Regions from separate parts of the Vibrio campbellii CAIM 519 genome, predicted to be linked through region 4. Evidence: predicted binding sites of a transcription regulator. Region 4 holds the regulator's gene; each other region holds the start of a gene.
What was found. The regulator PurR, encoded in region 4, represses purine synthesis genes. The targets are predictions, from matches to a motif close to TNANGNAAACGTTTNCNTNA.
Positions count from the first base shown of each region.

Region 1: a site for PurR is predicted at 1,751-1,770, ahead of pckA (phosphoenolpyruvate carboxykinase (ATP)). Genes of this name have one in related genera too.
Region 2: a site for PurR is predicted at 3,732-3,751, ahead of glpX (class II fructose-bisphosphatase). Genes of this name have one in related genera too.
Region 3: a site for PurR is predicted at 1,445-1,464, ahead of purL (phosphoribosylformylglycinamidine synthase). Genes of this name have one in related genera too.

Region 1 covers NZ_CP015863.1:234,062-240,208, reverse strand. The annotation lists gene gspC (type II secretion system protein GspC) at 1-57, opposite strand, end outside; gene hslR (ribosome-associated heat shock protein Hsp15) at 313-699, shown strand; gene hslO (Hsp33 family molecular chaperone HslO) at 731-1,606, shown strand; gene pckA (phosphoenolpyruvate carboxykinase (ATP)) at 1,943-3,571, shown strand; gene A8140_RS01185 (AsmA family protein) at 3,732-5,807, shown strand; gene A8140_RS01180 (bifunctional GNAT family N-acetyltransferase/hotdog fold thioesterase) at 5,931-6,147, opposite strand, start outside.
Region 2 covers NZ_CP015863.1:357,605-363,751, reverse strand. The annotation lists gene hslU (HslU--HslV peptidase ATPase subunit) at 1-1,286, shown strand, start outside; gene A8140_RS01775 (1,4-dihydroxy-2-naphthoate polyprenyltransferase) at 1,595-2,512, shown strand; gene rraA (ribonuclease E activity regulator RraA) at 2,588-3,115, shown strand; gene zapB (cell division protein ZapB) at 3,218-3,460, opposite strand; gene glpX (class II fructose-bisphosphatase) at 3,808-4,815, shown strand; gene A8140_RS01755 (helix-turn-helix transcriptional regulator) at 5,309-5,923, shown strand; gene A8140_RS01750 (DUF3135 domain-containing protein) at 6,044-6,147, shown strand, end outside.
Region 3 covers NZ_CP015863.1:748,350-754,496, reverse strand. The annotation lists gene purL (phosphoribosylformylglycinamidine synthase) at 1-1,280, opposite strand, end outside; gene mltF (membrane-bound lytic murein transglycosylase MltF) at 1,604-3,208, shown strand; gene A8140_RS25815 (hypothetical protein) at 3,493-3,627, shown strand; gene tadA (tRNA adenosine(34) deaminase TadA) at 3,708-4,241, opposite strand; gene A8140_RS03590 (AbgT family transporter) at 4,622-6,147, opposite strand, start outside.
Region 4 covers NZ_CP015863.1:1,159,304-1,165,450, reverse strand. The annotation lists gene torD (molecular chaperone TorD) at 154-801, shown strand; gene purR (HTH-type transcriptional repressor PurR) at 1,245-2,249, shown strand; cyclic di-GMP riboswitch class I at 2,529-2,618, shown strand; gene A8140_RS05570 (TfoX/Sxy family DNA transformation protein) at 2,735-3,325, shown strand; gene A8140_RS05565 (TVP38/TMEM64 family protein) at 3,446-4,135, shown strand; gene A8140_RS05560 (putative signal transducing protein) at 4,135-4,452, shown strand; gene A8140_RS05555 (alpha/beta fold hydrolase) at 4,490-5,293, opposite strand; gene glgA (glycogen synthase GlgA) at 5,417-6,147, opposite strand, start outside.

The sequences.
Region 1 (6,147 bases), 930 kb from region 4:
AATCTGAGCCAGTAGCGGGCTGCTTGCTAATCCTGCACTTAGCTCTAAACGCTTCACTGAATTGATTCCTTTATTCTGACGTCGGTCGACCTTAAGTATAAGTAGAGAGTGTCGACTCTATCTTGCTAAATTTTCAATAAAATTACTACTCAACAAAGAGCAGTGAACTATATCACAAGTTCCTTTTCATGCCTTTTTCTTATGCAGTTTTTGCCAACTCCCTTGAAAAAAAACAGCCTTGGCTCCATCTGTAGGTGAATAATCCACCAGTTACTGCCTTATTATTGCAGTGATTAGATAGTGTAGAGTCGTATGAGTTCCGCAAATGAAGCCGTAAGGCTAGATAAATGGCTATGGGCTGCCAGATTTTATAAAACCCGCTCCATCGCACGCAATATGGTCGATGGCGGTAAAGTCCACTATAATGGGCAACGAAGCAAACCAAGCAAAATCGTTGAGTTGGGCGCTGAGATTCGTCTTCGCCAAGGTAATGAAGAGAAGACGGTGATTATCGAGAAAATCTCTGATCGTCGCATGGGTGCACCAATCGCTCAAACGCTCTATCGTGAAACTGACGAAAGCGTCAGCCAACGCGAAGAGTTCGCGAAACAGCGTAAACTCAACGCCCACAACCCAAGTCCGGAACGCCGCCCAGATAAGAAGCAGCGCCGTGACATCATTAAGTTCAAACACCAATAAAAGCCGGAATTACCGACGAGGAAAGCACTCCATGGCAAATAATGTTTTAAACCGCTACCTATTCGAAGATCTTTCAGTACGTGGCGAGTTGGTTCAATTGGATGAAGCATACCAACGTATTATCTCCAGCAAGGAATATCCGGCAGCACTGCAAAAACTGTTGGGTGAGCTACTCGTTTCAACCACTCTTTTAACGGCAACTTTGAAGTTCGAAGGCTCAATCACTATCCAATTACAAGGTGATGGTCCTGTATCACTGGCTGTAATCAATGGCGATCACGATCAGAAGATCCGTGGCGTTGCACGTTGGGAAGGCGACATTGCGGATGACGCAAGCCTGCACGAAATGATGGGTAAAGGCTACCTAGTGATCACTATCGAGCCAAAGAAAGGCGAACGTTACCAAGGTGTCGTTGGCCTAGAAGGTGAAACACTGGCTGACGTTATCGAAGGCTACTTCGCAAACTCAGAGCAGTTGAAGACGCGCCTGTGGATCCGTACTGGTGAACACGAAGGTAAAGCTCACGCAGCAGGCATGATGATTCAGGTAATGCCGGACGGCACGGGTACACCCGAAGACTTCGAGCACCTAGAGCAATTAACAGCAACCGTGAAGAACGAAGAACTGTTCACTCTACCGGCAAACGAACTGCTTTACCGCTTGTACAACCAAGATTCTGTTCGTCTATACGAACCGCAACCAGTGGAGTTCCACTGTGGCTGTTCTCGTGAACGTAGTGGTGCAGCGATCATTACCGTTGAGCGTGCTGAAATTAATGACATTTTAGCGGAAGAAGGATCAGTTTCTTTACATTGTGATTACTGTGGCACGTCATATTCATTTGACGAAGCGGAGATCACTGAGCTCTATGCACAAGCCGCTCCAGAGAAGAAAACACTGCATTAATTTTCATAGCTTAACAAGCTTGTAATTTACCCTTCAAAAGGCCAGCATCATGCTGGCCTTTTTGTGATCAAACCCTCTAATTACCTAACCTCAGACGTAATAAAGCAACCGCTTAATTTTAAATAATTAATAATTCTTTTCCCCTAGCGCAAAGGTTTGCGCCCACGATAAACTATTCGCACCAATATGTGACGGGCCACCTAAAACCCACTTAAATCGTGGGTATTTTTTGAACTATATCCCTGTTTTATCCCCACCCCGTTGCTAGCATGGTGAGCAGATAAAAATTAAAACATTCTTACAAAATCCCTACAAAAATCCTTATAAGGAGCACCTATGACCGTTATGGAACATACAAAGGCTGCAACAATTGATCTGACCAAACACGGACTGCATAACGTTAAAGAGGTTGTTCGCAACCCAAGCTACGAAATGCTGTTTGAGGAAGAGACCCGTGCTGACCTAACAGGTTATGAACGTGGTGTGGTTACAGAACTCGGCGCGGTTGCCGTAGACACTGGTATCTTTACTGGTCGCTCACCAAAAGATAAGTACATTGTTAAAGATGCAACGACAGAAGAGCACATGTGGTGGACTTCTGACGCAGTGAAAAACGACAACAAACCAATCAACAAAGAAGTATGGGACGACCTAAAAGAGCTAGTGACCAACCAGCTTTCAGGTAAGCGTCTATTTGTGATTGACGGTTATTGTGGTGCAAACCCAGACACACGTTTGAGCATTCGAGTGATCACCGAAGTAGCGTGGCAGGCGCACTTCGTGAAAAACATGTTCATCCGCCCAACAGAAGAAGAGTTGGCGACGTTTGAACCTGACTTCGTGGTAATGAACGGCGCGAAGTGCACGAACGACAAGTGGGAAGAACACGGTCTGAACTCTGAAAACTTTACTGTGTTCAACCTAACAGAGCGCATGCAACTGATCGGCGGTACTTGGTACGGCGGCGAAATGAAGAAAGGCATGTTCGCAATGATGAACTACTTCCTTCCGCTGAAAGACATCGCATCGATGCACTGTAGTGCAAACATGGGCCAAGAAGGCGACGTAGCGGTTTTCTTCGGCCTGTCTGGCACAGGTAAAACTACCCTATCTACCGATCCTAAACGTGCACTGATTGGTGATGACGAGCACGGCTGGGACGACGACGGCGTATTCAACTTCGAAGGCGGCTGTTACGCGAAGACCATCAAACTATCGAAAGAAGCCGAGCCTGATATCTACAACGCAATCCGCCGCGATGCACTATTAGAAAACGTGACGGTTCGTAGCGATGGTTCTATCGACTTTGATGATGGCTCTAAGACAGAGAATACCCGCGTGTCTTACCCACTGTATCACATCGACAACATCGTGAAGCCAGTATCAAAAGGCGGTCACGCAAACAAAGTGATCTTCCTATCGGCTGATGCGTTCGGCGTGTTACCTCCGGTTTCAAAACTGACGCCTGAGCAAACTAAATACCACTTCCTGTCTGGCTTCACCGCTAAGCTAGCGGGTACAGAGCGTGGCATCACTGAGCCGACACCAACCTTCTCGGCGTGTTTTGGTGCAGCGTTCCTAACCCTACACCCAACTAAGTACGCTGAAGTGCTAGTGAAACGTATGGAAGCAGCAGGTTCAGAAGCTTACTTAGTGAACACGGGCTGGAATGGTAGCGGCAAACGTATCTCTATCCAAGATACACGCGGCATCATTGATGCAATCCTTGATGGTTCTATTGAAGATGCGAAAACCAAACACATTCCGATCTTCAACCTAGAAGTACCAACTTCACTGCCAGGCGTCGATCCAAACATCCTTGACCCACGTGATACCTACGTTGACCCTCTACAATGGGAAAGCAAAGCGAAAGACTTGGCAGAGCGCTTCATCAACAACTTTGATAAGTACACTGACAACGCAGAAGGTAAATCACTAGTGGCAGCAGGTCCTCAGCTGAATTAAGCCACTCACTAGACCTTAGTGACCTAGCTACAAAAACAATCTTCAAGCCCCTCTTTTGAGGGGCTTTTTATTGAATCCAGCCCAAGATTGATACAAGCTTAAGCCTATCTAAGTAATTCAATATTCACTTACTCCAATTTATGTATAGGTTTGGGCAGGGATGAAAACAGCAAGTCGAGTTCTACTTCTAATACTCATACTGGCGATCGCAGTTCCGGCCGTCTTTTTAGGCATGCTGACCACCTCGCATTCTCGCCAAACGTGGAATCTGTTTTCCGATTTAGTCGATTTGCCACTGCAAGCGGATAACGTTCAATACGAGTTTCCTTACCACCTCACACTCAATGGCGTGGCAACCAAACAACAAAATCTACCCTTCATTGAGCAAGTCGATCTCTGGCTGAACCCAGATGTTCGTCGCGATGGAAAATGGATTGTCGACAGCTTGCTGATTGATGGGTTGAGTCTACAGCAAGGTATGCCAACACTGCCGGCGCTGGGCAACGTTTACTTCCATCAAATCGCCTTGAAGAATATCGATTACGCCGATGATGCATTCAGCATTACGGGGGTAGATGTGCAAATCCAAGATCCAATATGGTCGAGCGACACTCAGCAAGTGCCATACGGTGAGATTCAGCTCTCTGCCGAACAATTGCATTGGAATGGCGAAGCCTTTGATAAATTACTCATCGACGTGGATTACAAAGCGCAAGACAGCACCCTTTACGGCGCCTCGTTTAACTGGCGTGGCAGCGAAGTATCGGGTCAAGGCGAACAATACCCACAAGGTTGGTCAATCATAAACATGACCGTCGATAAACTAAAAATCGACAACATACAGCTACAATCTTTGCTTGCTAAGCCTTGGCAGGCCCTGCCCGTTCATATCAGCCATATCAACAGTCTCGATCTGTTAAATGCAGATATCGAATATGGAGATTGGCATTGGCAAAACCTAGAGCTATCGCTAGAAAACGCCTCTTTACCGCTATCACTATGGGGGACAACAGCGCAGCTTTCTCTGCAAGCTGATAGCGTCAGTTTTCAAGATCAAACTGCGATTGAACCTCGCTTAAATGCCACGCTAAAGTCAGGTTCGATTCAACTGCAAGAACTGAGTTTGGATTGGCAACAAGGTCGTGTGCAGGTATCTGGTGAGTTTGAGCCTGAGCATTGGAAAATCAACAACGCGACTATCAGTGGATTGAAATGGGCGATCCAACCAGATGACAAGGTGGACTGGTGGCAAAAAGCCACGGAGAGGCTCCAGCAAGTCAATGTGAAGCAATTAGAGATTGAACGCAGCCAAGTTATCCAGTTATCCAAACAGCCTTACTGGCAGCTTTCTGGCTTGAATTTGGAAGGTGACCAGCTCGAAGTAAAGCACAACAACGGTCATTGGGGTATTTGGAGTGGCAAGCTTGATGCCAGCGTGGTAAACGCAAGTTACGACCAAGTCATCACATCACACGCTGCGATTGCGACACAAAGTGATGATGGATTCTGGCAACTAACGCGTTTTTTTGCTCCTTTAGAGCAAGGCTATGTTGAAGGCTTAGGTCAAATCGACCTCAGTACCACCAGCCAACCTTGGGCGCTTAGCCTTAATGCGGATGGAATCCCTCTGCAGTTGCTTCATCCCTACTTACCAACAGCACTCGCGGTCAATGGCTTCTCTGATTTAAGCCTCGATTTAAAAGGCTTGGCGGGTGATCAAAATATGCTTGCTTACAGCTTGTCGGGAGAAGTGGAAGCTAACCTACGCGATACCACCCTGAAGTCACAAGCGGATGATTCACTCAAGGCGGTCACCTTCAGCCCATTACGTTTACGTGCTCAGCGTGGTGAAGTAAAACTTCAACCAGTGACCATCTCAGGCAAGGCTGTTTCGGGTAACTTGTCAGGTGAATTTGATATGGCAAACAACCCGCTTTCTGGCGTGATTTATCAACTCAAAGACACGTGTGGAGTGATTAAAGGTGATGTGCTGAGTGGCGAAATCGAAACAAATGAGTGCCAACATAAGCCAAAACAGAAAGAGCAAACGGAGCCAGAACAAAGCGCCCCCGAACCAAGCAAGGTTACACGCATTGCGGCAATCAACTTAGAACAGCATGAAGAAGAGATAAGTGAAGAAGTGATGGAGGAGGAAGAGCCAACCGCAACATCACATTCCGAAGAGCAGCTTATCTCTGTCCGAGAAGTCTCAGTGAACAACGAGATTAACGAATAAGCGTCTCCAGAAGAACGTAATACACCAGAGACGAACCATTCAGTGACGGAACAAGGCGCATCAGCTAACCAAGATGCGCCACAAGAAACACCAGCCCCCCCTGCCCCACTAACAGCTAAGTAGTTAAGAGTAATTCGGCAACAGCATGTACGTGCCGACAAAATCAACCGCTGGTACGTCTCCACTGTAAATCACCACATGGATAACAATACGCGCTTTACGCCCTGATGCGAGCCTGTCCAAATCACCACTAATGCCATCGAGCGAGGTACTCGCTACTGGGTTCTGCTCGACCGGATGACGATAACGAATTGAACTGTCTGCTAATACGATGTCACCG
Region 2 (6,147 bases), 800 kb from region 4:
ACATTATTGGTCAAGACAAAGCAAAACGTTCGGTTGCGATTGCACTGCGTAACCGCTGGCGTCGCATGCAGCTTGAAGAAAGCTTGCGTGTCGAAGTCACACCAAAGAACATCCTAATGATTGGTCCTACTGGTGTAGGTAAGACAGAGATCGCTCGTCGTCTTGCGAAACTGGCAAACGCACCATTCATCAAAGTAGAAGCAACCAAATTCACTGAAGTGGGTTATGTAGGTAAAGAAGTGGAAACCATTATCCGCGATCTCACCGACGTTGCTGTGAAGATGACTCACCAGCAAGCGATGGAAAAAGTAAAATTCCGCGCAGAAGAGCAAGCAGAAGAACGTGTGCTAGACGCGCTGCTGCCACCAGCTCGTGATTCTTGGGGTCAATCTGAGCAAAAAGAAGACACATCGAATACGCGTCAAATCTTCCGTAAGAAACTACGTGAAGGCCAGCTAGACGACAAAGAAATCGAGATCGATGTAGCTGCACCGCAAATGGGTGTGGAGATCATGGCGCCTCCTGGTATGGAAGAAATGACTAACCAGCTACAGGGCATGTTCCAAAACCTAGCGGGTGATACCAAAAAGAAACGCAAGCTGAAAATCAAAGACGCAATGAAAGCATTAGCGGAAGAAGAAGCAGCGAAACTGGTGAACCAAGAAGAGCTGAAAGAATCTGCAATCTTCAACGTAGAGAACAACGGCATCGTATTCATCGATGAAATCGACAAGATTTGTAAGCGCGGTGAAAGCTCTGGCCCTGACGTTTCTCGTGAAGGGGTTCAGCGTGATCTACTACCACTAATCGAAGGTAGCACGGTATCAACGAAGCACGGCATGGTAAAAACAGATCACATCTTGTTTGTGGCGTCTGGTGCATTCCAAGTAGCAAAGCCTTCTGACCTGATCCCAGAACTACAAGGTCGTCTACCAATCCGCGTAGAACTTGAAGCGCTGACCAGCAACGATTTCAAACGTATCCTAACAGAGCCTAAAGCGTCTCTAACTGAGCAATACATTGCGCTGATGAAAACAGAAAGCGTAGATGTAGAGTTCACTGAAGACGGTATCACTCAAATCGCAGAAGCGGCATGGACGGTGAACGAAACCACTGAGAACATCGGTGCTCGTCGTCTACACACTGTGATGGAGCGTTTGATGGATGAGATTTCTTACGACGCGACTGAAAAAGCCGGTGAGAAGTTCGTCATCAACGCGGCATACGTGAAAGACCGCCTAGGCGATACGATTGAAGATGAAGATCTAAGCCGCTTTATTCTTTAATAACGCTCTCTAGAGTCCAAAGCCCAGAATAATGCTTCTGGGCTTTTTCGTTCCGCATGACCGTTACTTTCACAAGCTATAAACCAAAAGAGTTCGGCATCCTAGCGAGCTCCAGCGAGACTAAGAATCTAGTAACAACGTGCGCCGTACCCTTCCCTTTCCCAAAAAACGCCATTTATTACCTCAAATATGGAAACTGTGTTCCTTCTCCGTAAGTCTTTGACTCTTAATTGAGTTGTTTCAGGTCAATAGCGTAACGGGCGCTTTGTGCTTATACTGGGCACATTGGTTCCTAGCACGAAATATCCATGAAACAATCATTGCAGATCTGGCTTGAAGCCGCTCGTCCAAAAACATTACCCCTCGCACTGGTGTCTATTTTGACCGGTAGCGTACTCGCCTATTCTGCGGGTCACTTCTCGCTGGCCATCGCGGTAATGGCCTTCGTCACCGCAACGCTACTGCAGATATTGTCTAACCTTGCGAACGACTACGGCGATGCAGTACAAGGCACAGACAACGATAACCGTTTGGGCCCTCAGCGTGCGATGCAGTCTGGCGCGGTAACAGCGGATCAAATGAAGAAAGCGATTATCTTCAACATCATCCTGACCGCCATTGCTGGTTTAACCTTAGTGTTTTATGCACTGAGCTCTTTTGAAAGTATCATTACCTTTATCGGTCTGGGCATTCTTGCCATTATCGCGGCGATTGCTTACACCATGGGCAGCAAGCCTTATGGTTATGTTGGCTTGGGTGACCTGTCTGTATTTATCTTCTTTGGCCTACTTGGTGTATCTGGCACTTACTTCCTACACACAGGTCATGTAGATGCGACACTATTCCTACCAGCACTAGGTTGTGGTTTGTTGGCAGTAGCTGTACTCAACATCAACAACATGCGCGATATCGAGAACGACAGCGAATGTGGTAAACGCACCATGGCGGTTCGACTTGGCCAACGCAAAGCGAAACAATACCACTTCATCTTACTTGGTGGCGCACTACTGGCTTTTGCTGTTTACCTGCTGATTCAAGACAAACCGGTATGGATCAGCTTGCCATTCTTGATTAGCATTTTCGTGGTGGCGAACCATGGTAAAGCGGTTTGGAATACCGAGAAACCTGCGCAAATCGCTCCAATGATGCCCGTAGTTGTGAAGTGCTCGCTGGTTACCAATGTTTTATTTGCAACAATTGTGGTAGCTCAAACTCTAATGAGTTAAAAAAGGATTGTCATTGCATTGACTTAATGCCTAGATATACTCAAAGACAACAGTTTCTGTTTAGAAAGGTACGCTATGGAATACAATACATCAGCACTCTGTGATATCTACCTTGATCAGGTAGACGTGGTTGAACCGATGTTCAGTAACTTTGGCGGACGAGCTTCGTTTGCCGGGCAAGTGACAACGATTAAGTGTTTTGAAGACAACGCACTGATCCGCGAAACGTTAGAACAAGATGGTATCGGACGAGTATTGTTGATTGATGGTGGTGGTTCCCTACGCAGGGCCTTAATCGATGCAGAAATCGCGACGCTTGCAGAAGAAAACGAATGGGAAGGCATCGTCGTTTACGGTTGTGTCCGCGAAGTGGACGAGCTGGAAGACATGAACCTAGGCATCCAAGCACTCGCGTCTATCCCTGTTGGGGCAGCAAACCAAGGTATCGGTGAAATCGACGTACCGGTTAACTTTGGCGGCGTTAGCTTCCTACCTGAAGATTACATCTACGCAGACAGCACTGGCATCATTCTTTCTCCTGAGCCACTCAATGTAGACCTAGAGCTCGATGAAGAAGACGACGGAGAGGAAGGGTTAAACTAACCCTATTCCTTTATTAGCAACGAGCTACTCGCTAAAAACCCATCGCCAAATACGCAAACACCCGCCGAAGCGGGTGTTTTTGATTCTGGATACTTAAGTGGATTATTCCACTTCGTCCATCTTGCCAAGTAGTGCACGGATGCGCTCTTGCCACTGAGCATGCTCTTGTTGAGCTTGCTGAGATTTTTGCTCAAGCTCTTCACGCTGAGAACGAAGCTCGTTTGCTTCTGTTTCAAGCTTCACTTTATCTTCTTTCAGCTCTTCGACTTCCATCTGAAGAAGAGTGATTGTGTCAACTGCAGTTTGAATTTTCGATTCTAGTTGTTCTAGTACTTCAAAAGACATCTTGGCCTACCTATTGTTATTCCGTTGGGACGATGCGCGAGCATTCGCTTGCACCTTACCTATGAGGTTCATTCTACTCAGCGTAGCGACGAGAAACACTTACTATATTCGATATTTTGCATCATTCGGTTAAAAAATCGGCGCAATCTCACTAAACGCTGACTTTTCTTATCATCGAAGCATTTTTGCGCAATGCATTTTCCCATCACTACCCCTTAAACTCACCCAAGTATTGATCAAATTCAACTTAGTTAAAGTAAAAGCTCAGCAAAAAGGCAAACGTTTAACTGACGATGTGATAAAATCGCCGCGCAACTTATTCTTCCCTCTTGTTACTTGGAGACATCATGAAACGCGATTTAGCAATGGCATTTTCCCGTGTTACTGAAGGTGCCGCTTTGGCTGGTTACAAATGGCTTGGCCGTGGCGACAAAAACGCAGCGGACGGTGCTGCAGTTGAAGTGATGCGCACCCTACTGAACAAAACAGACATCAGTGGTGAAATCGTTATTGGTGAAGGTGAAATCGATGATGCACCAATGCTGTACATCGGTGAGCAAGTGGGTATTGGTGGCGACGAGGTCGATATCGCAGTAGACCCAATCGAAGGTACACGCATGACCGCAATGGGCCAATCTAACGCACTGGCAGTATTGGCAGCAGGTGAGAAAGGCAGCTTCCTTAAAGCGCCTGACATGTACATGGAAAAATTGGTTGTTGGCCCAGGAGCAAAAGGCGTTATCGACCTAGGTAAGCCACTTAAAGAAAACCTAGAAAACGTAGCGAAAGCGCTGAACAAGTCTCTTGATACGCTAGTCGTTATTACGCTTGCGAAGCCTCGTCACGATGAAGTGATCGCAGAGATGCAAGCCATGGGCGTTCGCGTATTCGCAGTGCCAGACGGTGACGTAGCCGCTTCAATCCTAACTTGTATGCCAGATAGCGAAGTAGACATGATGTACTGCATCGGCGGCGCACCAGAAGGCGTAGTATCTGCAGCAGTGATTCGCGCACTAGACGGTGACATGCATGGTCGCCTTCTTCCTCGTCACGAAGTAAAAGGTGATACGGAAGAAAACCGCATCTACGGCGTAGCTGAACTACAACGCTGTGAAGAGATGGGCGTAAAAGCGAATGTTGTATTGAAGATGGAAGACATGGCGCGCAGCGACAACGTAGTCTTCTCTGCAACGGGGATTACTAAAGGTGACCTGCTAGAGGGCATCTCTCGCCAAGGCAATATCGCAACAACAGAAACTCTATTGATTCGTGGTCGTTGTCGTACTATTCGTCGCATCAAGTCTACGCACTACCTAGAGCGTAAAGATCCAGAAGTACGCGATATTATTCTTTAAGCATTATTGGAGGCTCCCACTCACTCTGAGTTGGAGCCTTTCTTTCCTTGCAAGTCATTTACGCTTCCTTTGTCATCATCAGAGTACGTCACTCTAGCGAGCAAGAATCTAGTTCCAGCGAGCTCCCCATCTTTATGCCTAAACTCAGGCTATAGAATCAACGAATAATAGATTCTGAATCACCTCGTCCCTCGTTGTTCAGAATGACGATTACTTTATCAAGCTATAAACCAAAAGAGTTCGTCATCCTAGCGAGCTCAAGCGAGACTAAGGATCTAGTCACAGCAACCCCTTATTCTTTCCTACTCACCTTAAACCACAGTACAAACAGACAATAGATTCTGAATCACGCTCGTTCCTCGCTGTTCAGAATGGCGATATATATTTGTTCGCATGAGCATAGACCCAACAAATCCACACACAAATTAAGTCAACACTTTTCTTTACTAACCCTATCGAGCATAATATGTACTGACGTATAAATGGTGGGTATATGAAGACCGTAGATAGGATTTTGCAAATCGTTAAGCGTGATGGCTCTGTCACTGCGAAACAACTCTCTTCTGAACTGGGTATGACAACCATGGGTGCGCGTCAGCATCTGCAAGGTCTGGAAGATGACGGCGTCCTGTCGATCCATGATGTAAAAGTCAAAGTTGGTCGCCCAACTCGTCACTGGTCTCTGACACAAAAAGGTCATGAACAATTTGCAGATCGCCACGGTGAACTGACCATTCAATTTATTGAGGCCGTAGAGCATATCTTCGGTAAAGACGGATTGGAAAAAGTCACGTCTGAACGCGAAAAACTCACCCTACAAAGCTACCAACAGCACCTTGAGCAGTGCGACTCGCTAGAGAGCAAGTTACAGACACTGGTTACCCTGCGTGAGCAAGAAGGCTACATGGCCGAACTGGAACAAGATGAGCATGGTTTTATTCTGATAGAAAACCACTGCCCTATTTGTAAAGCTGCGACTCGCTGCCCAAGCTTGTGCCAATCTGAGCTCAACGTCTTCCAATCGCTTCTCGGCAATGAAACCAAAATCGAACGCGCCGAGCACATCATCAGTGGTCAACGCCGCTGTGTGTACCGTATTCAAGCCTAATATCTCGACTCACTCCCACTTAGTTATGAACATGCACTCTTATTAGTGAGACGATGCTGTCATTCCTTCTACCTGCGTTTCTACATGGATTAAGCTTTTAGTAACTAGGAGCAAGATCCAATGGATTTGGAGATAGTTATGGCAAGCACCCACAAGCCTCAAGTTTTGCCCTCATTCGATGAGATGGTAAAAATGGCAGAACGCGATCCCGAAGCCTTTGAACA
Region 3 (6,147 bases), 410 kb from region 4:
TGAACGTGCTCGTCACGAATGTTACCCATACCACCAGCAATCATGATTGGCTTGTGGTAACCACGAACCTCTTCACCTCCGTGAGAGTTAACTTTCTCTTCGTAAGTACGGAAGTAACCAAGTAGGTTTGGACGACCAAATTCGTTGTTGAACGCCGCACCACCAAGTGGGCCTTCTAGCATGATGTCTAGAGCGTTAACGATGCGACCCGGTTTACCGAAATCTGTTTCCCATGGCTGTTCAAAACCAGGAATACGTAGGTTAGAGGTTGTGAAACCAACTAGACCTGCTTTTGGCTTACCACCGATACCAGTCGCGCCTTCATCACGAATTTCACCGCCTGAACCAGTAGAAGCACCCGGCCAAGGAGAGATAGCAGTTGGGTGGTTGTGCGTTTCCACCTTCATTAGGATGTGCGCTTTCTCTTGGCTGTAACCGTACTGGCGAGTTTCTGGGTTCGGGAAGAAACGACCTACATCAGAACCTACCATTACCGCTGCGTTATCTTTGTATGCAGACAGTACGTTTTCAGGCGTAGTTTCGAATGTGTTCTTGATCATCTTGAACAGAGACTTCTCTTGCTTAACTCCGTCGATAGTCCAGTCTGCGTTGAAGATCTTGTGACGACAGTGCTCTGAGTTCGCTTGTGCGAACATCATTAGTTCGATGTCAGTCGGGTTGCGTTCTAGCTTATTTACGAACGCATCGTAGAGGTATTCAATTTCATCATCTGCAAGTGCAAGACCTAGGGTAACGTTTGCGTTTTCAAGCGCAGCACGGCCGCCTTTTAATAGGTCAACGTCTGCTACAGGCGCAGGTTCTGCCGCTTGGAATAACGCGTTTGCCGCATCAAAATCAGTAAATGTCACTTCCATCATGCGATCATGGATGAGTGCTTTTACATCAGCCATTTGAGCATCGTTAAGAGGCGTCGATGTCTCTACGTAGTATGCCGTGCCGCGCTCAAGACGTTTTACTTTGTCTAGGCCACAGTTGATGGCGATATCAGTAGATTTAGAAGACCAAGGCGAAATAGTGCCCGGACGAGGCGTAACAAGAAGTAGAAGACCTTCTGGCTCATGCTCTTCGATCGTTGGACCGTAAGTCAGCAATTTTTCCAGTTTTTCCAACTCTTGAGCATCAAGGTCAGACTTTAGATCCGCAAAGTGCATGAACTCAGCGTAAATGCCAGTGACAGGCAGATCTTGTTCACGACAAAGTTCCAGTAGTTTATTAACACGAAACTCAGAAAGAGCTGGGGAGCCACGCAAAATTCTCATGTGCTTAGGTCTCTTATTGCAAGTGATTAAGGTGATATTGGAATAAATTCAGTGGGTTATACTGTTTTCTTCGAAGCTATTCCCGAAGGTTTTTCAAACCTATGCCGATGCCACCTCTTCGTTGCGAGCGCATTATATAGCAATTGTTTTTGTGATGTAACACTAAAAGCAACCGTTTGCGTCATTTTTTTCGTCAAATTTGAATTCCGACTAAAATGTCGATAAATCACACAATGTCGCACTCTATCTGTCTGATTCACTTTGCCCCACCAGCTCGCTTTGATATAAAGGCAACTAGAAAATTATCGAGACGTACCGAATTAATGCAAATAAGTCAGTTCAACCGACTCAAGCGCAGCGCCCTACTTTTCGCCTCTGTGCTTTTACTCTCTGCCTGTCAGATTGAGTCGGAACCCAAAAGTGAATTCGAGCAAATCCAAGAGCGTGGTGTCCTACGTGTTGGCACGCTAAACAACCAACTCTCCTACTACATTGGTCCTGATGGTCCTGCTGGCTTGGATTACGAACTGGCGCGCAAATTTGCAGAGCAACTCGGCGTGAAGTTGGAAATCAGACCCGCTTTCCGCCAAGCAGAGTTATTCCCTGCTCTAAAAAAAGGCGATATTGATATTATCGCGACAGGTTTAAACCAAACTTCTCAAGCGGTTCAACGCTTCCGTCCCGGGCCTGCTTACTACTATGTGAGCCAGCAAGTAGTGTACAAAAAAGGCCAGCTTCGCCCTCGCGATGTAGACCAGCTCATCAAGTATCAAGAATCAAAAGATGAGAAAGCCGGAAACGAAGACAGCAATGCAGGAGCAGAGACGCTGCAAATTGTTGAGCAGTCACAATTTGTTCCGACATTAACCGCGCTACAGAAAGAACACCCAGAGCTGCAATTCGAAATTATTGGCGATGCCGATACTCGCGACCTCTTAAAACACGTATCAACAGGTGAGTTGCGTTTTACAGTAACTGACTCGGTGGAACTGTCTTTGGCGCAGCGCCTATACCCAGATTTAGCTTTGGCTTTTGAGCTCACCGAAGACCAACCTGTCTCTTGGTTTACTCGTCGTTCTGAAGATGAAAGCTTGTATGCCATGTTGATCGAGTTCTTTGGCAACATTAAACAGTCTGGTGAACTCGCGACACTCGAAGAGAAATACATCGGTCACATTGAAGCTTTCGACTACGTAGACACGCGTGCCTTTATTCGAGCTTTGGATAACACCCTGCCGAAATGGTCACCACTGTTCCAAAAGTACAGTGAAGAGTTCGACTGGCGCTTGATCGCCGCATTGGCTTACCAAGAGTCCCACTGGAAACCAAAAGCAAAATCACCGACGGGTGTACGTGGAATGATGATGCTTACATTGCCTACTGCGAAGAGCGTTGGGGTAACGGACCGACTTGACCCAGAACAGTCTGTTCGAGGTGGTGTGGAATACCTGCGTCGTATTGTCGCTCGTGTACCAGATTCCATTAATGAACACGAAAAGATTTGGTTTGCGTTGGCATCTTACAACGTTGGCTATGGTCATATGATGGACGCACGACGCCTGACTAAAGCGCAAGGCGGCGATCCGAACGCATGGGCAGATGTAAAAGAGCGTCTACCATTGTTGCGTCAGAAACGTTATTACAGCCAGACTCGTTACGGTTATGCCCGTGGTGATGAAGCACGTAACTACGTAGAAAACATCCGCCGTTACTATCAATCGATCATTGGCCATGTAAGCCAAAAGCCTGCTATCGACGAGGATACAGAAGACCTGCAGGTTATCCCGCCACTCGATCCTAATCTATTAGTTTCTGGTGCTGTGGAGACCTTGGCTGAACAGGTTTCAGGGGCAGTTGAAGTAACACCACCACCTGAAGAAAATGCGCCTCAAGAAGCAGAGCAAACACCAGTGCCAAAAGCAGAATAAAAACTTCGAAAATAGCGAGCCCTCAGCTCGCTATTTTTTTGAGTCAACAGATCAAGTTATCCAGAATCCAGTCTTTCGGGCTTATCTAGCTTGTGATGCTCATTGGTGCCATACCAATATTAGGCTTGCATAGCAGAGAAGTTCTTTTAGTCACTTCTCCTCAAACTGATGCCACCTTCATCCGTAGGCGTGCCTCATCAGAATGTCATCGATTGATAGTATGTCAGACGCTTTGCTATGCGAGTGTCGGAGAGTGTGTTCGTTGTCTGCAAGAGGTTCTGATTATGAGAAAGCGCAGAGTGCAGTCAAAACGTTTGAATAAGACAGTGGCTGCTAACCGCCGCAAGCGTAAGCTGACGAGTATGAAAAAGAAAGTCAGTGCACGTAACCGTGTTTTCGTTCACCTAGTGAATCACTGAGAATGTGAAGCAAACATCTACTCTTAGGTAGGTGTTTGCTAAAAATACTTCTAGCCGAAAAAACTAATTCTCCTTTCAACTTACTTATCTTTATTTTCCCGCTCGTTTTCCAACGCCTTTTGCGCTTGTTTCTTCGCTTTAATTTCTTTGCGGCGACGTTTAAAGAATGCTTGCAACTGAGAGCGGCATTCTTCTTCCAGCAGCCCATTTTCAACTGTTGCGTAATGGTACGCTGCTTGGCTTTCAAACAAGTTTAATACCGTTCCTGCAGCGCCTGCTTTTAAGTCAGGCGCACCGTAAACGACGCGTTTCACTCGGCTGTGTAACAATGCCCCAGCACACATTGGGCAAGGCTCTAGCGTGACATACAAAGTGGTATCAAGCAGTCGATAGTTTCCTAGAGCTTCACCCGCTTTACGCAAAGTTTGGATCTCCGCATGCGCCGTCGCATCATGAGCGCAAATAGAACGGTTCCAACCTTCCGCAATGATCTCTCCGTCTTTCACTAGAACAGCACCAACCGGCACTTCCCCTTCTGCTTCTGCTTGCTCTGCAAGCTCCATCGCACGGCGCATAAATAGTTCGTCTTGAGGGGAAAACTGAGAATCTGACAAAAGGAGGCTCCGGTATTTGGGATAGGTCGTAATTGAAAGTGGATTTTAACCTTCAAAGAGGGGAAGTGGAAGCGGATGCGGGATGCGGGATGCGGGATGCGGGATGCGGGATGCGGGATGCGGGATGCGGGATGCGGGATGCGGGATGCGGGATGCGATTTATTTTGTTTTTCTAGGAGCACATTCTGTCAACGCTATTTGAACTGAGTTTCTTTCACTAATCTTTCAGCACACACCTCTCGATTCCTAGAGCTGCGCGTTCCCGACTCTGGAAGCGCAGCGTCCTGTAGGACAAAGTCCGTTCTTCAATTCCCGAAAACAAAAAAAGCGCCAGTCTCTCGACCAGCGCTTTCTAAATTTACTTAATAGCTTTAACGTTCTTACATAGTGTAAGTGTATGGCGCTTGAATACCTAGAGGAATATTTAGCATCCAGTAAACCACTAGGAAGATAGACCAGCCGATTAGCATTGCAATCGAGAATGGCATCATTAGCGATGCTAGTGTACCGATACCTGTCGATTTCACGTAACGTTGACAGTAAACCACTACTAGAGGGAAGAATACCATCAGGGGTGAAATGATGTTCGATACAGAGTCACCTACACGGTAAGCCGCCTGAGATAGCTCAGGAGAGATACCCACAGCCATTAGCATCGGAACTAGGATTGGACCGATAAGAGCCCATTTCGCTGATGCAGAACCGATTAGAAGGTTTACAGAAGCTGTTAGAAGAATCATACCGATGATAGTTGCTTCACCTGGTAGGTTCATCGCTTTCAGGCCTTCAGCACCGTATAGCGCTAGCATCGTGCCGATGTTTGATTGCGCAAATGCAGATAGGAACTGTGCACAGAAGAACGACATTACGATGTATGCGCCCATAGTAGACATGGTATCCGCCATCGCTTTGATGACGTCGTTACTTGTCTTGAACGTGCCAGAAACTCGACCGTAAACGTAACCCGGAATGATAAACAGGATGAAGATCAACGGAACGATAGACTTCATGATTGGCGCAGAGAACGCAGTGATCTCACCCTCAGGTGAACGCAGTGCAGAGTTTTCTGGAATAAGCGCCACAACAAGAAGAGCGATACCCGCCATCATTGCCCAACCAGCGTAACGGAACGCTTTAGACTCAAGCTCAGTGAAAGAACCTAGATCTGGTGCTTTCTCTGCGTCTTCGTCGATTGGTGTGTTCTTTAGGCGTGGTTCGATGATTTTCTCAGTTACGTACCAACCGATAGCAACAATGATTACTGAAGATAGACCAGTAAAGAAGATGTTTGCTAATGGGTTAACCACGTACTCAGGATCTAGAACCTGTGCAGCTGTTTGTGTGAAACCAGCCAATAGAGGGTCAATACCTGAAGGAATAAAGTTAGCAGAGAAACCACCTGATACACCTGCAAACGCTGCTGCGATACCCGCTAGAGGGTGACGACCAGCTGCGTGGAAGATGATACCACCAAGAGGAATAACCAGAACGTAGCCCGCATCCGCCGCTGTGTGCGATACGATTGCTACAAGAATTAGCATTGGAGTAAGAAGTTTTGCTGGCGTGAAGTTCAGCATCTTCTTAAGGCCAGTCGTGATGAAGCCAGAAGAATCGGCAACACCTACACCCAACATCGCTACTAGAACGATGCCAAGTGGCGCAAAGCTAGTGAACGTTGTCACCATATTAGCAAGGAAGCTTGCCAGTGCTTCACCTGTTAGAAGGTTAGTAATAGTAAGAGCTTCGCCAGTTCGAGGGTTTAGAAGGTCGAAAGAAACATTCGACAAAAGTGCAGACGCAGCCCAAGTAATGATTAGTGCCCAGAAGAACAGAATCGCTGGATCGGGAATTTTATTACCTACTCGCTCGATAAAGTTCAGAAAGCGATCCATCCCGCTCGGCTTCG
Region 4 (6,147 bases):
AAATGCAAGATTTTGCGATTTTATTGATTCAAAGCAAGTTTATTTACGGCCATACATAACTACGAATATTTTCCCACAAAGCATAACAATTATAGTTACTGCTATTCATCTTAATTGTTTACACTTAAGGGAGAATCATTCAGGAGCAAAAAAATGCAAGAAGTGAAAGCTTTTAACGAAAAACGCGCCGAGATCTATTGGTGGTTTTCTAGTCTGTTCGCAAAAGAGCTGACAGAAAATGAATTGGAAGCCTACCACAGTGTTGAAATTCGAAGCTTTTTAGCCGGCCTTGGTGAAAATGAATCACTGAAACCAGCCGTTGATACCCTTGTTGATGCACTCAACCGCCAACAAGATCGTGAAGACGCTCAGCTAGAATTAGCTGCAGACTTCTGCGAACTTTTCCTTAAAACAGAAAAACACGGCGCACTGCCTTACGCCTCTATGTACATCGGTAAATCTGGCCTGCTAAATGATAAACCAGCAGAAGAGATGGAAAAGCTGATGGCTGATTTTGGCGTGCAGGTAGACGAAAACCTTAAAGAACCAGCAGACCACTTAGCGGTAGAGCTGGATTTCTTAGGCAACATGATCATTCGCTCAAACGAACTAGAGCAAGAAAAGCATATGGAAGAAGCGTTCGAGAAACAGAACGAATTCATCCAGCAGCACCTTATGACTTGGTTGCCTCAGTTTGCTGCTAAATGTAAGCAATTCGATGAATTTGGCTTCTATGTTAGCGTTGCGCAACTATTAATTGCATTCTGTAAACTGGACAGCACCTACCTTCTTGGTGAATAATTGCCGCCTATTTTAGGGAGCCTGCTATTTAGGCTCCCTATTTTATTCGTTTATTTTTAATCTGGCTCATAGAAACCCAACAAATTTAGCCGTTAAAATGTGACCTCAAAGGCACAAAACAACCGCTGAAAATATTGCCAGTCTGCCCACATCAGTCTAAAATGTGAGCGCAAACGATTAAATATGATTTATATGTAAACCGCTGAAATATAGCGGTTTTCGTGTTTTCTTAACATGATTGCTGACCTATTTCTCATTTATGTAAGACAGGAATAGGCGTTTCAGCAACAAATGTTGCTACAAACATTTTTATACCGATTTCGGAACAACCGCTGCCAAATATCTCAGCAATGCCCTTTCTGCAGTTGCTCGGTTTGCGCAAGACCCTAAACGTATGGTTGTCTTCACTACGGTATTCAGTAGCTCGATACAGGACATCATTTATGGCCACTATTAAAGACGTTGCTCGCTTAGCCGGCGTTTCTACCACAACAGTTTCGCACGTAATTAACAAAACTCGCTTTGTTGCAGAGACCACTCAAGAAAAAGTAATGAAAGCAGTGGATGAGCTCAATTACGCGCCAAGTGCTGTTGCTCGTAGTTTGAAATGCAACTCTACTCGTACTATCGGTATGTTAGTTACTCAATCAACCAACCTATTCTTCTCTGAAGTGATCGATGGTGTTGAAAGCTACTGTTACCGTCAAGGTTACACACTGATCTTATGTAACACTGGTGGTATCTACGAGAAACAACGTGACTACATCCGCATGCTTGCTGAGAAACGCGTAGACGGCATCCTAGTAATGTGTTCTGACTTGACGGAAGAGCTAAAAGAGATGCTTGATCGCCATTCAGACATTCCTAAAGTGGTAATGGACTGGGGCCCAGAAAGCTCACAGGCAGATAAGATCATTGATAACTCAGAAGAAGGCGGTTACATCGCGACGAAATACCTGATCGACAACGGTCATACTGACATCGCATGTTTGAGTGGCCACTTTGAAAAGGCAGCGTGCCAAGAGCGTATCGCAGGCTACCGTCGTGCAATGGCTGAAGCAAATCTTGCAATAAACGAAGATTGGGTTCTTGAAGGTAACTTCGAGTGTGATACAGCAGTACTTGCTGCAGACAACATCACTGCAATGGAAAAACGCCCAACTGCTGTATTCTGCTTTAACGATACAATGGCGTTAGGGTTGATGAGCCGTCTACAACAAAATGGCATCAAAGTACCAGATGACATCTCCGTTATCGGCTACGACAACATTGAGCTTGCTGAGTACTTCTCACCGCCGCTAACAACGATCCACCAACCGAAACGTCGTGTGGGTAAAAACGCGTTTGAAATTCTACTAGAGCGCATCAAAGACAAAGAGCACGAAAAGCGTGTGTTTGAGATGCAGCCAGAGATCGTAGTTCGCAATACAGTTAAGAAATTGAACTAATTTCACCTCAATTTTTATAAAGCGCTCTTCGGGGCGCTTTTTTATTGCGTAAAATAACTTTTTTGAAACATTCGACATCGCTTATACAATCAAAAGCTAAGATAAGTTGCTGTTTTAACTCACTTGTAGCCCATTTCCTACATCAAGCTTTAGTATGGCAATTAAGCAGTCCAAAATATGAAACTAAACACACCAAAATAGCACTATTAACTGAACCAAGATCACACTTTGGTACTTGAAACGTGATGTTAATTCAATATACGAAGTATTCTCAAATGGTCACGCACAGGGCAAACCATTCGAAAGGGTGGGACGCAAAGCCTCCGGCCTGAACCATCGAATTAGATGGAAGGTAGCGGGGTTACCGATGGCAAATATGCATTAAGTGAGTTTACCCTTTAATGACATTGTGTCTGCATGCATTTGCTAATCTCTCGGACCTGATTTTTGGTGGCGTAATATTAATTACACCGAGATAACACACCATGGATAAACCGATACTCAAAGACTCAATGAAGCTGTTTGAGGCACTTGGTAATATCAAGTCGCGCTCAATGTTTGGCGGCTTCGGGCTCTTCGCTGATGAAACGATGTTTGCGCTAGTCGTAAACAACCAACTTCACATTCGAGCTGACCGACAAACATCTTCTGACTTCGAGACTCAAGGACTAAAACCGTACGTCTACAAAAAACGTGGTTTCCCAGTTGTTACGAAATACTATGCGATTTCTAATGATCTATGGGATTCAACCGATCGCTTGATTGAAGTTGCAAAGCAATCTCTAGAGACCGCTAAGCAAGAGAAAAAGCAACAAGCGAGCACCAAACCTAACCGATTGAAAGACCTTCCGAACCTTCGCCTAGCAACTGAACGTATGTTGAAGAAAGCAGGCATTGACTCTGTCGAGCAGCTAGAAGAAGAAGGTGCCTTAAACGCTTACAAAGCAATCCAAGATACGCATGCCTCAACGGTAAGCCTTGAGTTGTTGTGGGCACTAGAGGGCGCAATCAACGGTACACATTGGAGCGTCGTACCTCAGTCTCGCCGAGAAGAATTGATGAGTGCTCTCCCGTAGCGCGTTCATATCAGTATGACATTGAGTAAAAGCCGCAGTTTTCACGCTGCGGTTTTTTTTTGAAATTTTTTCTTATTCCATTCTGTCTTATTATTTAAGAAGCCAAACGGAGCAATTGATATGAATAAGAAAATGATTTTAGGACTGATCCTAGTCGCGACCATCCTCTTTTTAGGTGTAAATTTTGGCCAATACCTAACCCTAGAAAATGCAAAAGCACAACAAGAGGCGTTAAATAGCTTTATTGACCAAAACTTCATATACGCCGCCGCGACCTATTTCTTTGCTTATATCGCCATCACTGCGTTTTCGATTCCAGGCGCAGCTGTCGTTACCCTGCTCGGTGCTGCTTTGTTTGGTTTTTGGACTAGCTTATTGTTGGTTTCTTTTGCCAGCACCATCGGCGCTACGATTGCTTTCTTGAGTAGCCGTTACCTATTGAGAGAATGGGTACAAAGCAAATTTGGGAGTAAACTGAGTGCGATTAACCAAGGCGTTGAAAAAGATGGTGCCTTTTACCTGTTTTCTCTGCGCTTGATTCCTGTTTTTCCGTTTTTCCTTATCAACTTATTGATGGGGTTAACACCGATGACCATTGCGCGTTTTTACTTAACCAGCCAAATCGGTATGCTGCCAGGCACTGCCGTGTACTTAAACGCTGGTACTCAACTCGCCACCATTGATAGCCTATCAGGTATTGTGTCGCCGACCGTATTAGCGTCATTTGCGTTACTTGGTTTGTTCCCAATCATCGCAAAATGGGTTATGAATAAAGTTCGCCCTGCTCAAGTACAAAACGGAAACGCTTAATGAAAATATACGTCGCCAAGAATCCTGCTGAAGCTCATATCGTTTGCGAGCTTCTAAAAACCGAACAGATAGCTTGTGAAGTAAGAGGCGAGGGAATGTTTGGCTTGAAAGGCGAACTGCCATTTGGCGATGATACAGACCCGTATGTTTGGCTTTTACATCCAGAGCAAGAGTTGAAAGCGTCAGCCATTGTTGAAGATTATCGACAACAAGCGGACCGAACTTATCAAGATTGGCGATGCCCACAATGTTCAGAACAAAATGAAGGTCAGTTTGGGGCATGCTGGCAATGTGGATATCAAATAGGGGAGCCATAATGGCTCCCCTACTCTTTGGGTCTGACTGAAAAATCTATTAAGCCGCAAGACTTTGCTGCTTAATGAACTCGATAGAATGCTGATTAAAGTCGTCTGGTCTTTCCACATTACACACGTGGCCACAATCAGGAATTTCGCGCAAGACGCTGAGCTTATGTACCGCAACCATCTCTTTGACAGGTTTAATAAACATATAATCTCTGTCCCCCATCAAGTATAGGGTTGGGATTGGAAGCTCACGATCTTTAAAATATCGCATCAACGGGTTCACATCTGCAGCCAAAATAAACCAACGTTTGAATTCTTTCTGGCACAGCTTCTTTGCTTCGCGAATAAATAAATGTCGCGATTCACGTTGGTTCTTCTGTGGCATCACAATGTAAGCAAATAACTTATACAGCCACATGTATGGCAGGATGTGCTTACCGAAGTTACCAAGTCTCACTAGGATTTGAGAGCGTGTATTCAAACGTGTCACCGCCCCGCCAAGAACCATAGAGCGTACGCGTTCTGAAGCCAGCTCGGCAAGGTTACGAACAATGATGGTCCCCAGAGACATACCGACAAAGTGCGCGGACTGAATCTTAAGGTGATCTAGGACTTTTAAAATATCTTGGGTGACTGCCGTAAAGGTATAACGGCTTGTCATCAACTCTTTAAGCAGTTGATTGGATTTTCCGTGTCCTCGAAGATCAATCAGCAATAAGTTGAAGTGCTGCTTATAAGCCTTGATCTGTTTAAACCATATCGAAGAACTGCCACCAGCACCATGAACGAAAACGACCCACTCTTTACTAGTAGGGTGTAAATAGGTTTTGTGGAATAAAAGTGGCTGAGTCATGTATCAGTATGAAAAACATTCTTTTTGGACAGGAATAAATAAATCCTAACACACTCTATTAGGACAAGAGTAATAAAGGCACCTAATTCGGTGCCTTTCGTTACACTTTCTAAAAATTTTGCGTCAATTTAACGCAGCTCTATACAGTTGCAAATACTCTTCAGCCGTTTTGCGCCAGCAAAAGTCTTTTTGCATAGCATGCAGTTGTACTCGCCTTACTTCGTTCACATTTTGTGCATACAGCAATAATGCTCGTAGCATGGTAAGCAACAATCCTTGTGGCGTCGGCTCATAAAAAACAAAACCCGTTGCGTCTGTTGGATCTACGTCGTAGTCATTCACGCTATCTTTTAAGCCCCCCACCCCACGAACGATAGGCAAAGTGCCATAGGCCATGCTGTAGATTTGGTTCAAACCACAAGGCTCAAACTCAGAAGGCATTAAGAAGAAATCTGAGCCGGCCTCAACCAAGTGCGCGAGCTCGTTGTCATAAGCTTCAACAAAAACAAACTTATCCGAAAACTGTGCGGCAACATCTCGTAACTGCGCAGCCAGAATAGGATCGCCAGTGCCAACCACAACAAGCTGAACATCGTGTTTTAGAAAATCAGCCAATGCCGGCAACAGATAATGAACCCCTTTTTGCTGTGTCAGGCGGCACACCATACCAAACATGGCACAATCGGACGCTTCAAGACCCAGTTGTTCTTGCAGCGCCCTCTTACATGCGTTTTTACCACGAACCATACTTTGTCGATTCGCTTTGTAGTTTAGCGGTAAATTCGAATCGGTTTCTGGGTTCCAAGTGCCGTAATCGCAGCCATTAAGAATACCAATCAAATCTCCAGCACGTT